One region of the Vibrio sp. 2134-1 genome, then DNA from elsewhere that is predicted to be linked to it. Evidence: predicted binding sites of a transcription regulator. Region 1 holds the regulator's gene; each other region holds the start of a gene.
What was found. Region 1 encodes MetJ, which represses methionine synthesis genes. Its sites were predicted from a motif close to TTAGACNTNTANANGTCTAA; they were not measured.
Positions count from the first base shown of each region.

Region 1 (4,314 bases):
GGTTTTTCCTGCAGCAGAGACGACCACAAGATCATTTTCTGTCGAATACTCCTTGAGAATACCCACAACGCGTAAGTAGCATTCTGGGTTTGCTAAGCTACTGCCACCAAACTTATGCAGCTGACGTTGTACAGTCATTGTTATCGTCTCCTATTACTGGGTAGCTTTAGCGAACGCTTGTTCTAAATCTGTGATGAGGTCTTGTGCATCTTCCAAACCGACAGACAAACGCAATAGTTGATGAGAGACCCCAGCCTCCGCCAGCGCCTCCTCACCCATTGCACGGTGCGTCATGGATGCTGGGTGGCAAATCAAACTTTCTACACCACCTAATGACTCTGCTAATGAAAACAGTTGGAGCTCTTTCACAAACACCTTTAACTGTTCAAACGAACCAGAAAACTCAAAACTCAACATAGAGCCAAAGCCCGTTTGCTGCTTTTTAGCGATGTCATGACCTGGATGTTCCGGCAGGCTTGGATGATAGATAGTTTTAACTAACGCTTGTTTCTGTAGGTAAGCCAGTACCTGCTGTGAGCTCTCTTCATGTACTCTCATACGAGCACCAAGCGTACGAATACCTCGCAGTGTCATGTAACTATCGAATGGTGTACCCGTTGCACCAATACAATTGCCCCACCATGCAAGCTCTTCTGCATGCGCTTCTGTGTTGGTGATGATTACCCCACCAATTACGTCCGAATGACCGTTGATGTATTTTGTTGTGGAGTGGATAACAAAATCCGCACCTAGCTCTAAAGGTTTTTGGTACACGGGTGTCAAAAAGGTATTGTCCACCGCAACTAACGCGCCGACTTGTTTCGCTTTTTCACAAGTAGCTGCAATATCCACTACGCGAACCAGAGGATTTGACGGAGTTTCTAGCAAAATGAGTTTTGGTTTTTGTGCCAATGCAGCATCTAAAGCCTGTTCGTCTGATTGATCGACAAACTGAACCTTAAAATCGCCTTTGTTAGCTCGGGTATTAAAAAGACGATAGGTACCACCATAACAATCGTGAGGAGCAATAATGAGATCATCTGGGCCGAGAAAAGCGGAAACCCATAAATTTAATGCCGACGTACCGCAGTTAGTAACAACCGCTCCTTTTCCAGACTCGAGTTCAGATAGCGCACTTTCCAACAGTCCGCGATTTGGATTACCAGATCGTGTGTAATCATACTTGGGCACTTCACCAAAAGCAGGAAAACCATAGTTAGTGGAAAGATAAATAGGTGGAACGACAGCATGATATTGGCTGTCTGATTCAATACCAGTGCGTACTGCAATGGTCGCAGGTTTGCGAGTGCTCATGGGTGTATCCTTTCACGGGTAATGACTTCTAAATAGGAATGCGCTATATCTAATGAGTAACATAAAGTGATCAACACGCTTCCTTTGCTGTTATGTTCACTTTACTCGTCAAAAAATGAGACGTCAACACTTCTAGACGTCTATATGTCTTTGCTTATGGCGGTAAATGCAGCTAAAATCAGCACCTAAATTATTTTTAACCGATTACATAAATGAAGGTGTGCAATGGCTGACTGGAATGGCGAATACATTAGCCCATATGCAGAGCACGGCAAAAAAAGCGAACAAGTAAAAAAAATTACCGTCTCTATCCCGCTAAAAGTTTTAAAGGTGCTAACTGATGAGCGTACTCGCCGTCAGATCAATAACTTACGCCATGCAACCAATAGCGAATTGCTATGCGAGGCATTTTTGCACGCGTACACAGGTCAGCCACTTCCGACAGATGAAGACCTTCGTAAAGACCGTCCTGATGATATTCCAACAGAAGTAAAAGCGCTGATGACGGAAATGGGCATCGAATTTGAGTCATTCGACGAAGAATAAAAAAGCCTGATAAGAGGTTTCAGGTAATAACTCTTGCCTCGAGCCAAATGAATGACATAAAAAATGGGACGCAATAGCGTCCCATTTTTGTGTATCACATCTGAAAGATATATTACTCTGCCATGTAGTTTTCAGGCATCTCGATACGAGCTACACCTGAATTAACCGCCGCCTGAGCAACCGCTTTTGCAACACGTGGTAGCAAACGTGAATCCATTGGTTTTGGAATAATATAGTCCGCACCAAACTCTAGCTTATCAACACCTGCAGCCTTCAATACGGCTTCAGGTACAGGCTCTTTTGCTAGCTCACGAATCGCCTCAACGGCTGCAAGTTTCATTTCATCATTGATTTCACTTGCACGCACATCAAGAGCACCGCGGAAAATGAATGGGAAACACAATACGTTGTTAACTTGGTTAGGATAATCACTACGGCCAGTACCCATGATCAAGTCATCACGAACTGCGTGAGCAAGTTCCGGCTTGATTTCAGGATCCGGGTTAGAACATGCGAATACGATTGGCTTATCTGCCATCAACTTCAACGCTTCCGCTGGCAATAGGTTTGGACCAGATACACCTAGGAACAGATCTGCACCTTCAATCACGTCTTCTAGTGTGCGCTTATCTGTATTGTTCGCAAATAGCTGCTTATATTCATTAAGATCATCACGACGAGTGTGAATCACACCTTTGCGATCTAGCATGTAGATTTTTTCGCGCATTGCGCCGCATTTGATCAGAAGCTCCATACACGCTACAGCGGCAGCGCCAGCGCCAAGACAAACAATTGTTGAATCTTCAAGTTTCTTACCTTGAAGTTCGATTGCATTCAGCATACCCGCTGCCGTTACAATAGCAGTACCATGTTGATCATCGTGGAATACTGGTACATCACAACGCTCAATCAAACGTTTTTCAATCTCAAAACAGTCTGGTGCTTTAATATCTTCAAGGTTAATACCGCCAAAAGTGTCTGCAATGCTCGCAACAGTATCAACAAATTCATCGATCGTGCGGTGCTTAACTTCAATATCAATAGAGTCAAGACCTGCAAAACGCTTAAACAGTAACGCTTTACCTTCCATCACTGGCTTAGATGCAAGTGGACCTAGGTTACCTAGACCTAGAATAGCGGTACCGTTAGAAATAACAGCAACCATGTTCCCTTTTGCAGTGTACTTGTACACGTTATCCGGGTTTTGTGCGATTTCACGCACTGGCTCTGCAACACCAGGGCTATATGCAAGGGCAAGATCACCCGCCGTTTCCGCAGGCTTTGTCAGTTCGACAGCAATCTTTCCTGGAGTTGGATAAGCATGGTAATCCAATGCTTTTTGGCGATGTTCTTCTTCTGGAGTGGCTGCTTGGTGGTTGTCTTCAGACATGGACGTTTCTCTTTTTTATTTTTAGGTAAGGGGGCATAAATTCTATCGGATAGAAATCAAACTTCATAGGCAAGATTGCGAGCAATATCCTTAAAAAGCCGATAATAAAAGAGATTAGACCAGATAACGGGGTTAAGCACCTGATTTTCGAGTCAGGTGCTCTTTCTTATTACTATTATTGGAGTATGCAAACTCAGAAAGTATCGTTACTCTTCGTCCACGTATTGCGCTTGGAGATAATTCTCAATACCAGACATTTCAATCAAGCCAAGTTGCGTCTCTAGCCAATCAACATGTTCTTCTTCATCTTCAAGAATATCTTGGAAGAGATCTCGAGACACATAATCTCGAATGTCTTCAGCGTAGGCAATCGCATCTTTTAAATCTGGAATAGCCGCCATTTCAAGCTTTAAGTCACACTCGAGCATTTCCTTGGTATCTTCACCAATCATCAACTTACCTAAATCTTGTAGGTTCGGTAAGCCTTCAAGGAACAAAATACGCTCAATTAGATGATCGGCATGTTTCATCTCATCGATAGATTCGTGATATTCCTTGTCTGCTAGGTGCTTTAAGCCCCAGTCTTTATACATTCGGGCATGAAGAAAATACTGATTAATAGCGACGAGCTCGTTACCGAGCACTTTATTGAGATGTTGAATGATGATTGGATCGCCTTTCATGACAAAACCCTCCTCTTTGGCTTCATTTAAATGTAGAAGCAAATGAGAAGGTGTCAAAATGTAAGGCAAATAATTACTGCATACTTACAGCAATTAGCTGGCTTGTTTAAATTCCGTGTAACTAGTTTCCGCTAAAATTTCCTTGGCCTGTCTGATGCACTTACCACATTGGCTGCCCAATGCCGTGCACTTTTTGATTCCTTTAATATCTGTTACGCCTTCATCTATCGCCAACTTCCTGATTTTTTTGTCGGAGACACCATGGCAAAGACAAACGTACATACTCAAAAAACCTATAAAACTAATCTGTGACAAACAATATAAACAAGAATAGTTCTTGTTACCAGTCGCATTATGGTGTCCGCTCAGAATATTTGGTTA
Region 1 covers NZ_JAWOUS010000023.1:47,021-51,334, forward strand. Annotated here, with positions in the region: gene R7R78_RS20470 (bifunctional aspartate kinase/homoserine dehydrogenase II) at 1-138, opposite strand, end outside; gene R7R78_RS20475 (O-succinylhomoserine (thiol)-lyase) at 154-1,314, opposite strand; gene metJ (met regulon transcriptional regulator MetJ) at 1,540-1,860, shown strand; gene R7R78_RS20485 (malic enzyme-like NAD(P)-binding protein) at 1,973-3,250, opposite strand; gene bfr (bacterioferritin) at 3,457-3,933, opposite strand; gene R7R78_RS20495 ((2Fe-2S)-binding protein) at 4,027-4,215, opposite strand.

Region 2 (4,314 bases), on a different contig from region 1:
TTCTCGCTCAACTCGATCAAGTATCTCGTGGGCATCTTCGAATAAACGTTTTGCTTCTTCACCAACTTCTTCATGTTGGAAAATTGTTGGATACTTACCCACAAGTGACCAAGTCATAAAGAATGGTGTCCAATCGATGTATTGACGTAATATAGCCACATCAAAATCATCGAAGATATGAATGCCAGGCTTAACAGGCACTGGAGGAGTATAAGCTTCCCAATCGATAGCAACTTTATTCGCTCGAGCAGCTTCTAATGTCACTGGTTTGGTTCTCGGTTTCTTTCGATTATGTTGATCACGTACTCGTTCGTAATCAGCTTCAAGTTTTTCAACAAATTCAGGGCGACGTTCATCAGACAGAAGAGAAGTACATACGCCCACTGCACGTGAGGCGTTGTTCACGTAAACCACTGGATGCTTGTAATTTTTCTCAATCTTAACTGCTGTATGGGCTTTTGACGTTGTTGCGCCACCGATGAGAAGAGGTAAGTTAAAGTCGAGACGCTCCATCTCTTTTGCAACATGCACCATTTCGTCTAATGAAGGTGTGATCAACCCTGATAAACCAATAATATCGACGTTCTCTTCTTGCGCTACTTTTAAGATCTTTTCGCAAGGAACCATGACACCAAGATCGATAATTTCGTAGTTATTGCACTGCAATACAACGCCAACGATATTTTTCCCGATATCATGTACATCACCTTTGACCGTCGCTAGCAAAATCTTACCGTTTGTTTGTCCCACCTGCTTTTCTGCATTGATGTAGGGCTCCAGATGCGCGACTGCTTGCTTCATCACTCGTGCAGATTTTACGACCTGAGGAAGGAACATTTTACCTTCACCAAACAAGTCTCCGACGACGTTCATCCCATCCATTAATGGGCCTTCAATCACCTCTAATGGCTTTGAAGCGTTGACACGAGCCTCTTCGGTATCATCAACGATGAACTCAGTTATTCCTTTCACTAACGCGTGCTCTAAGCGCTTTTCAACAGGCCAAGTTCTCCACTCAAGTGCAGAGGCATCCTCCTCTTTACCTACCCCTTTGCCTGCATATTCCGCCGCGATATCTAACAATCTCTCAGTGGCGTCATCACGACGGTTAAGAACGACATCTTCCACAGCCTCACGCAATTTTTCAGGCACGTTATCGTAGATTTCTAACTGACCCGCATTCACAATCCCCATATCCATACCATTTTTAAAACAGTGGTAGAGGAACACCGCGTGAATCGCTTCACGTACATAGTTATTGCCACGGAAAGAGAATGAGACGTTAGAAACACCACCCGAGATCATCGCATGTGGTAAATCACGTTTGATATCGCCAACGGCTTCAATGAAATCCACCGCGTAGTTATTATGCTCCTCGATCCCCGTAGCAATGGCAAAAATGTTTGGGTCAAAAATGATGTCTTCTGGTGGAAAGCCCACTTCATCAACAAGAATTCGGTAAGCGTTGGTACAAATTTCTACTTTGCGCTCACGTGTATCTGCTTGCCCAATCTCATCAAACGCCATCACAATCACAGCCGCACCGTAACGGCGGATCAACTTAGCTTGTTCAACGAATTTCTCTTTGCCTTCTTTGAGAGAGATCGAGTTAACAATGCCTTTGCCTTGGATGCACTTAAGACCGGCTTCAATAACCTCCCACTTGGAAGAGTCAACCATGATTGGTACTTTTGAGATTTCAGGTTCTGACGCACAAAGGTTTAAAAAGCGAACCATACAAGCTTGTGCATCCAACATGCCTTCATCCATGTTGATATCGATAATTTGAGCGCCATTTTCAACTTGTTGACGAGCCACATCGAGCGCTTCATCGTACAGCTCTTCTTTAATCAAGCGCTTAAAACGCGCAGAACCGGTTACATTCGTACGCTCACCGACATTGATAAATAAAGAGTCTTTATCAATAGCGAGTGGCTCTAGGCCAGACAAGCGACAAGCAACGGGAAGTTCAGGTAATTGACGAGGGGCGATATTTTCAACCGCGAGTGCCATTTGGCGAATGTGCTCAGGAGTTGTACCACAACACCCACCAATCAAGTTTAAAAAGCCACTTTGAGCCCACTCTTTAACATGCTTAGCCATATCTTCTGGCGACAAATCGTATTCGCCGAATGCATTCGGAAGCCCAGCATTTGGGTGAGCGGAAACAAAAGATTCTGATATACGCGAGAGCTCTTCAACATAAGGACGCAGTTCATCCGGGCCAAGTGCACAGTTCAAACCAAACGAAATCGGTTTAACATGACGTAATGAGTTGTAAAACGCTTCTGTGGTTTGACCGGATAATGTTCTACCGGAAGCATCAGTAATAGTCCCCGAGATCATCACAGGTAACTCAATACCCATCTCTTCAAACACACTTTCAACAGCAAATGAACAAGCCTTAGCGTTAAGAGTATCGAAGATGGTCTCGATAAGAATAAGATCAGAACCACCTTTAATCAGCGCTCGAGTCGATTCAGAGTAAGCCTCAACTAACTCGTCGAAAGAAACATTTCGATATCCAGGGTCGTTTACATCAGGAGAGATAGAACAAGTGCGGTTCGTCGGCCCTAAAACCCCTGCGACATAACGCGGTTTATCGGGTGTTTTTGCGGTCCATTCGTCTGCAACTTCACGTGCAAGCTTGGCAGCAGCAAAGTTAATTTCTTCACTTAGGCTTTCCATCTCGTAGTCAGCCATCGCAATGGTTGTTGCGTTAAACGTGTTGGTTTCGAGAATATCTGCACCCGCTTCTAAATATGCAGCGTGAATTTCCTTGATAAGTTGAGGCTGACTTAGAACCAACAGGTCGTTGTTACCTTTTAGATCACAATGCCAATCCGCAAAGCGCGTTCCTCGATAGTCTTGCTCTTCAAGTTTGTACCCTTGAATCATGGTTCCCATACCACCATCAATCAAAAGAATACGTTGCTTCAATTGAGCTTCAATCTGTTGTATTACGTTACTTCCCACAGTACAGCCTCATTCCTTTAGTTATCTTTCCATCCTATCACACAAACTTCAGGAGTCTAGACGTCTAAACGTAGAATTAATGATTATTTTATATCCTTCTTAACTTGCAAAATAATCACGAAAAAATGTTTGCTATTTAAGCAGCATCAGCCGAGAATTCCATTCATAAAATGTTACAAATAGAGAGCTCTATGTCGGTCTATCATACTTTATGTTTTCTATCCGCAGCTGCGATGCTAATTGCTTTTGTAAACAGCAAGATAGGAAAGATGCAAACCACCATTGCGATTACCGCAGGTTCAATGGTGCTTTCACTTCTAATCTTAATTGCGGGTCAAAACAACTGGTTCCATCTCACCGAAATTGCAACGGAGACGGTCACAAGGATTAACTTCGAAGATTTCTTGCTCAAAGGCATTCTTGGCTTCTTACTATTTGCTGGTGGACTAGGCATCAAACTCCCGAACCTTAAAGATCAAAAGTGGGAGATCACTGTTTTAGTCCTTGGAGCTACACTGTTTTCTACGTTCTTTATTGGATTTGCGCTGTATGGGTTTTGTCAGTTAATTGGCATCCAATTTGATTTGGTCTACTGCTTACTATTTGGTGCTCTAATATCGCCAACTGACCCAATCGCTGTATTGGCTATTGTGAAAAAACTCGATGCTCCTAAACGTATCTCCACTCAGATTGAAGGAGAATCGCTCTTCAATGATGGCTTCGGTTTGGTTATCTTCGTCACTCTATTTACGATTGCATTTGGCACTGAGGCACCAACTGTAGGTAGTGTCACCTTACTCTTCATCCAAGAAGCTATCGGTGGTATCACATATGGTTTCGTCCTCGGTTTGCTATTCCACTACTTGATCAGTGCCACCGATGATCACTCAATGGAATTGTTACTTACCATTGGTGTCCCAACAGCAGGTTACGCATTTGCTGAATACATCCATGTATCAGGCCCACTCGCAATGGTTGTATCCGGTATTATGATTGGCAACTGGACACGCTTTATTGGCTTTTCAAAAGAGAGTGAAGATCACCTTGACCATTTTTGGGAGCTTGTTGATGAGTTCTTGAATGGCGTGTTATTCCTACTGATCGGCATGTCGATGCTGCTGTTTGAATTCCACAAAGAAGACTGGATCATGATGGCTATTTCAGTCCCTCTTGTACTAGCAGCTCGCTATTTAAGCGTATTTCTCTCGTACATTGGCTTTAAGCGTTACAGAAAATATAACCCGTGGTCAGTACGTATTTTGACGTGGGGCGGCTTACGCGGGGGCCTTGCATTGGCAATGGCACTTTCCATTCCATCTGGTATTTGGGTGATTCAAG
Region 2 covers NZ_JAWOUS010000019.1:1,021-5,334, reverse strand. Annotated here, with positions in the region: gene metH (methionine synthase) at 1-2,976, opposite strand, end outside; gene R7R78_RS18680 (cation:proton antiporter) at 3,168-4,314, shown strand, end outside.
Region 2: metH (methionine synthase) is a predicted target of MetJ. The motif match lies at 3,025-3,044, and genes of this name have one in related genera.

Region 3 (4,314 bases), on a different contig from region 1:
AGGAAAAAGGAAAGAGAGCAATTCATTACCTCCAACACCTGTCACAACCACGTCTTCACGTCCTAACTCTTGAAGACGCTTAATCACGCCCAACGCGATGGTGTCACTGGCGCACACGATGGCCTGAGTGTCAGATTGAAGGACTTTGTCTACCAACTGATAAGCACTTTCATGGCTCAACTTACCCGTCTGGAAACAAGGTGTAATTTGCTTGCGTTGACACCAAGCTTTATAAGCATTTAGACGAGCTAAGCCAGTGGTTTTGTCTTCAGGATCAACACCAATATAAGCAATGCGAGATAAAGATTGCTGCTCAAGGTGAGACAAAGCCATGTCTATCACACCTTGGTTATCGTAGTTGATCGAGGAAACCATTTGCGTGTCCATCGCGATCACGACGATACGATTCCCCCACTCCGCCAATGCTCGCTCATCACATCCAGTAAAGCCAAACACGATCACCCCATCGACGTTGCGACGTTTAAGCACATCCAAATGCTCATTGGTTTTATCGCGATCGAATTGGCTCTCCATGATCACCGCATCATAACCAGCGGAATACAAAGCATTGAGCATGGTACCAACGGCGCGATTTTCTGATGGTGAGTCTAAACGGGAGATGATAACCCCAATGACTTTTTGGCTGCCGCCACGCATTGATTGCGCAGATTTGGACGGCACGTAACCAGATTCACGAATAATTTGCTCAACCTTCTCTCGCGTTTGCGGTTTCACTTTTGGATCGTTAGTAAGCACACGGCTTACTGTTGATTTGCCCACGCCTGCCAATTTTGCGATATCAAGAATGGTGAGTTTTTTGCTCATAAGTGTTCAGATTAAAAGAAGGAATCAAACAAAAGGGAAGCAGTGGCTTCCCTTATCTCAGTCAGTAATGAATATTACTTGTTTAAGTACGCAGGCACATCTGCAATGCTATCCAATACTACCGTTGCAATGGCTTCGCCCTGTTCCGTTACTGGCTTACCAGTGCGAACCAAAATCTTAGTGCCAACGCCTGCCGCTTCTGCTGCCATCATGTCTTCAGCTTTATCGCCGATCATCACAGATTTCTCCATGTCGATCTTCAAGAAGTCACGCGCAGAAATGAACATGCCTGGTTTTGGCTTACGGCACTCACAATCTTGCTTGTACTCGCCAATGCCATGTTCTGGATGATGTGGGCAGTAATAGATACCATCGAACTCAACACCATTATCAGCAAAGTTCCAATCCATCCATTGAGTCAGAGACAAGAAACGGTTTTCACTGAATTTACCGCGTGCGATGCCCGATTGATTCGTCACTAACACTAGAAGGTAGCCTTTATCTTTTAGCGCTTTCGTCGCTTCAAATACACCATCAATGTACTCAAAATCATGTTCGTCATGAACGTAGCCGTGGTCAACGTTTATCACGCCATCACGATCGATAAAAACAGCAGGTTTTGCCAAAACGTATTTCTCTATTAACTCGGTTTAATCAGATTATTACATACCTTATAAACTTCAACACTATCTAATTCATTCTTGGCCTCGACAAAACGGTTGATTTGTTGGGCAAGAATCGGTAAATCTGAGGGTGCCCTGCCGTCTACCTCCTGCTTGTTATCTATACATCTTCGTTTCAAAACAGAACATCCATACATTTAGACGTCTAGACGTAAAAATATCTATTGACTTCATTCTGCTTAACCCATAGCATCAACTGAAAATTGAGATAAAGCTCAACATTAAGTTCTGTCAAAGGCCGTTTTTGACAGCGAAGTTCCCCGTATCTTTGGGCAGGTTGAAACATGATAGAAATAAAAAACGTCAATAAAGTGTTCTACCAAGGCAGTAAGGAAATCCTTGCCCTGAAAGACATTAACCTACACATCGACAAAGGCACTATCTTTGGTGTTATCGGTTCATCAGGTGCTGGTAAAAGTACGCTGATCCGCTGTGTCAACATGTTAGAAGCGCCGACCTCTGGTTCCATCATCGTTGATGGTGTGGATCTAACCAAACTCAGTAAAAAACAACTAGTCGAAACACGCCGTAACATTGGCATGATCTTCCAGCACTTTAACCTGCTTTCGTCTCGTACTGTGTTTGATAATGTGGCATTACCCCTAGAACTGGCAGGTAAAGACAAATCGCAAGTCACAACAAAAGTAACTGAGTTGCTAAAGCTTGTAGGCTTAGCCGACAAACACGAAAGCTACCCATCTAACTTAAGTGGCGGACAAAAACAGCGTGTGGCAATTGCTCGTGCATTGGCATCCGATCCTAGCGTGCTGCTTTGTGATGAGGCCACTAGCGCACTAGATCCGGCAACAACTCAATCTATCCTTGAGTTATTGAAAGAGATCAACCGCAAACTCAACATCACGATTTTACTTATCACTCACGAAATGGAAGTCGTAAAAAGTATCTGTCACGAAGTAGCAATCATCGGTGGTGGTGAGCTGGTGGAAAAAGGCACCGTTGGCGATATTTTTGCGCACCCTAAGACAGAGCTAGCGCACCAATTCATTCGCTCAACGCTGGATCTTTCCATTCCTGAAGATTACCAAGCACGTCTGCAAGCAGAGCGTGTTGATGGCAGCTACCCGTTGGTTCGCTTAGAGTTTACTGGCGCAACCGTCGATGCACCGTTAATGTCGCAAATTTCTCGTAAATACAATATTGATGTGAGTATTTTGAGTTCCGACCTTGATTACGCTGGTGGCGTGAAATTCGGCATGATGGTCGCAGAGCTATTTGGTAACGAAGAAGATGACAACGCAGCTCTTGAATACCTGCGTAAGCACAACGTAAAAGTAGAGGTACTTGGTTATGTCCTTTAATACGATTTCTGAATGGCTGAGCTTAAACAGCAAACTACTTTTAGGTGCAACGTGGGAAACGCTTTACATGGTTGCGGTTGCCGGATTAGTCGGCTTTGCTGTGGGTATTCCATTAGGGGTAATCCTCCATATTACTAAGAAAGGCGGCCTACTTGAAAACACCAAACTAAATAGCGGCTTAGGCGCTATCGTTAACATTGGTCGTTCTGTGCCATTCCTCGTACTGATGGTTGCGATTATTCCAGTGACAAAAATGCTAGTTGGAACCTTTATCGGTACAACCGCAGCAATCGTCCCACTGACTATTGGCGCCATTCCTTTTGTCGCTCGTCTTATTGAAGGTGCTTTATTAGAAGTACCGACAGGCTTGGTGGAAGCAGCGCAGTCAATGGGGGCGACACCAACACAGATCATCACAAAAGTTCTACTACCTGAAGCAATGCCGACTATTGTTAACTCAGTAACGATTACCTTGGTCACTCTCGTTAGCTACTCAGCTATGGCGGGTACGGTAGGCGGCGGCGGCCTAGGCGACGTAGCCATCCGTTACGGTTTCCACCGCTACGATGTAACTATCATGGCCGTGACTGTCGTGATGTTGATTGTTCTAGTACAGATTATTCAGTCTATCGGCGACGCAGTGGTGCGCCGTGTAGACCACAGATAAGCATCAAAAATACAAATTATAAGGAGATAAAGATGAAATTTAGCCTTAAAGGTCTTTTGACTGTAGCAACGGCCGCCTCTGCTCTTGCTCTAGCGGGTTGCGGCGACAAAGAAGTAGACGTAAACAAAGTAAAAGTTGGCGTTATTGCTGGTGCAGAAGCACAAGTAGCCGAAGTTGCCGCTAAAGTAGCAAAAGAGAAATACAACCTAGACGTTGAGCTAGTAACATTTACCGATTACGTAACACCAAACGCCGCTCTGGATGATGGTTCAGTAGACGCGAATGCGTTCCAGCACAAACCATACCTAGACCAACAAGTGAAAGACCGCGGCTACAAACTGGCTATCGCGGGTAACTCATTCGTTTACCCTATTGCTGGTTACTCAAAGCAAGTAAAATCAATTGATGAAATTCAAGATGGCGCACGCATCGCAGTACCAAACGACCCAACTAACCTAGGTCGCTCACTACTGCTTCTTGAGCAGCAAGGTTTAATTACGCTACGTGATGGCGTTGGTCTACTCGCTACAGTACGTGACATCGTAGGCAACCCTAAAAATATCGAAATCATTGAACTAGAAGCCCCACAGCTTCCGCGTTCATTGGATGACGTAACGCTATCTATCATCAACACCACTTACGCAAGCTCTATCGACCTATCGCCAGAGCGTGACGGCGTGTTCGTTGAAGATAAAGACTCACCATACGTAAACCTAATTGTCGCTCGCGAAGAAAATGTTAATGCGCAAAACGTACAAAACTTCGTAAAAGCTTACCAAACGGAAGAAGTTTACGAAGCGGCAAAAGAACTGTTCAAAGG
Region 3 covers NZ_JAWOUS010000006.1:133,841-138,154, reverse strand. Annotated here, with positions in the region: gene treR (trehalose operon repressor TreR) at 1-825, opposite strand, end outside; gene gmhB (D-glycero-beta-D-manno-heptose 1,7-bisphosphate 7-phosphatase) at 900-1,451, opposite strand; gene metN (methionine ABC transporter ATP-binding protein MetN) at 1,793-2,827, shown strand; gene R7R78_RS09620 (methionine ABC transporter permease) at 2,817-3,494, shown strand; gene R7R78_RS09615 (MetQ/NlpA family lipoprotein) at 3,527-4,314, shown strand, end outside.
Region 3: metN (methionine ABC transporter ATP-binding protein MetN) is a predicted target of MetJ. The motif match lies at 1,646-1,665, and genes of this name have one in related genera.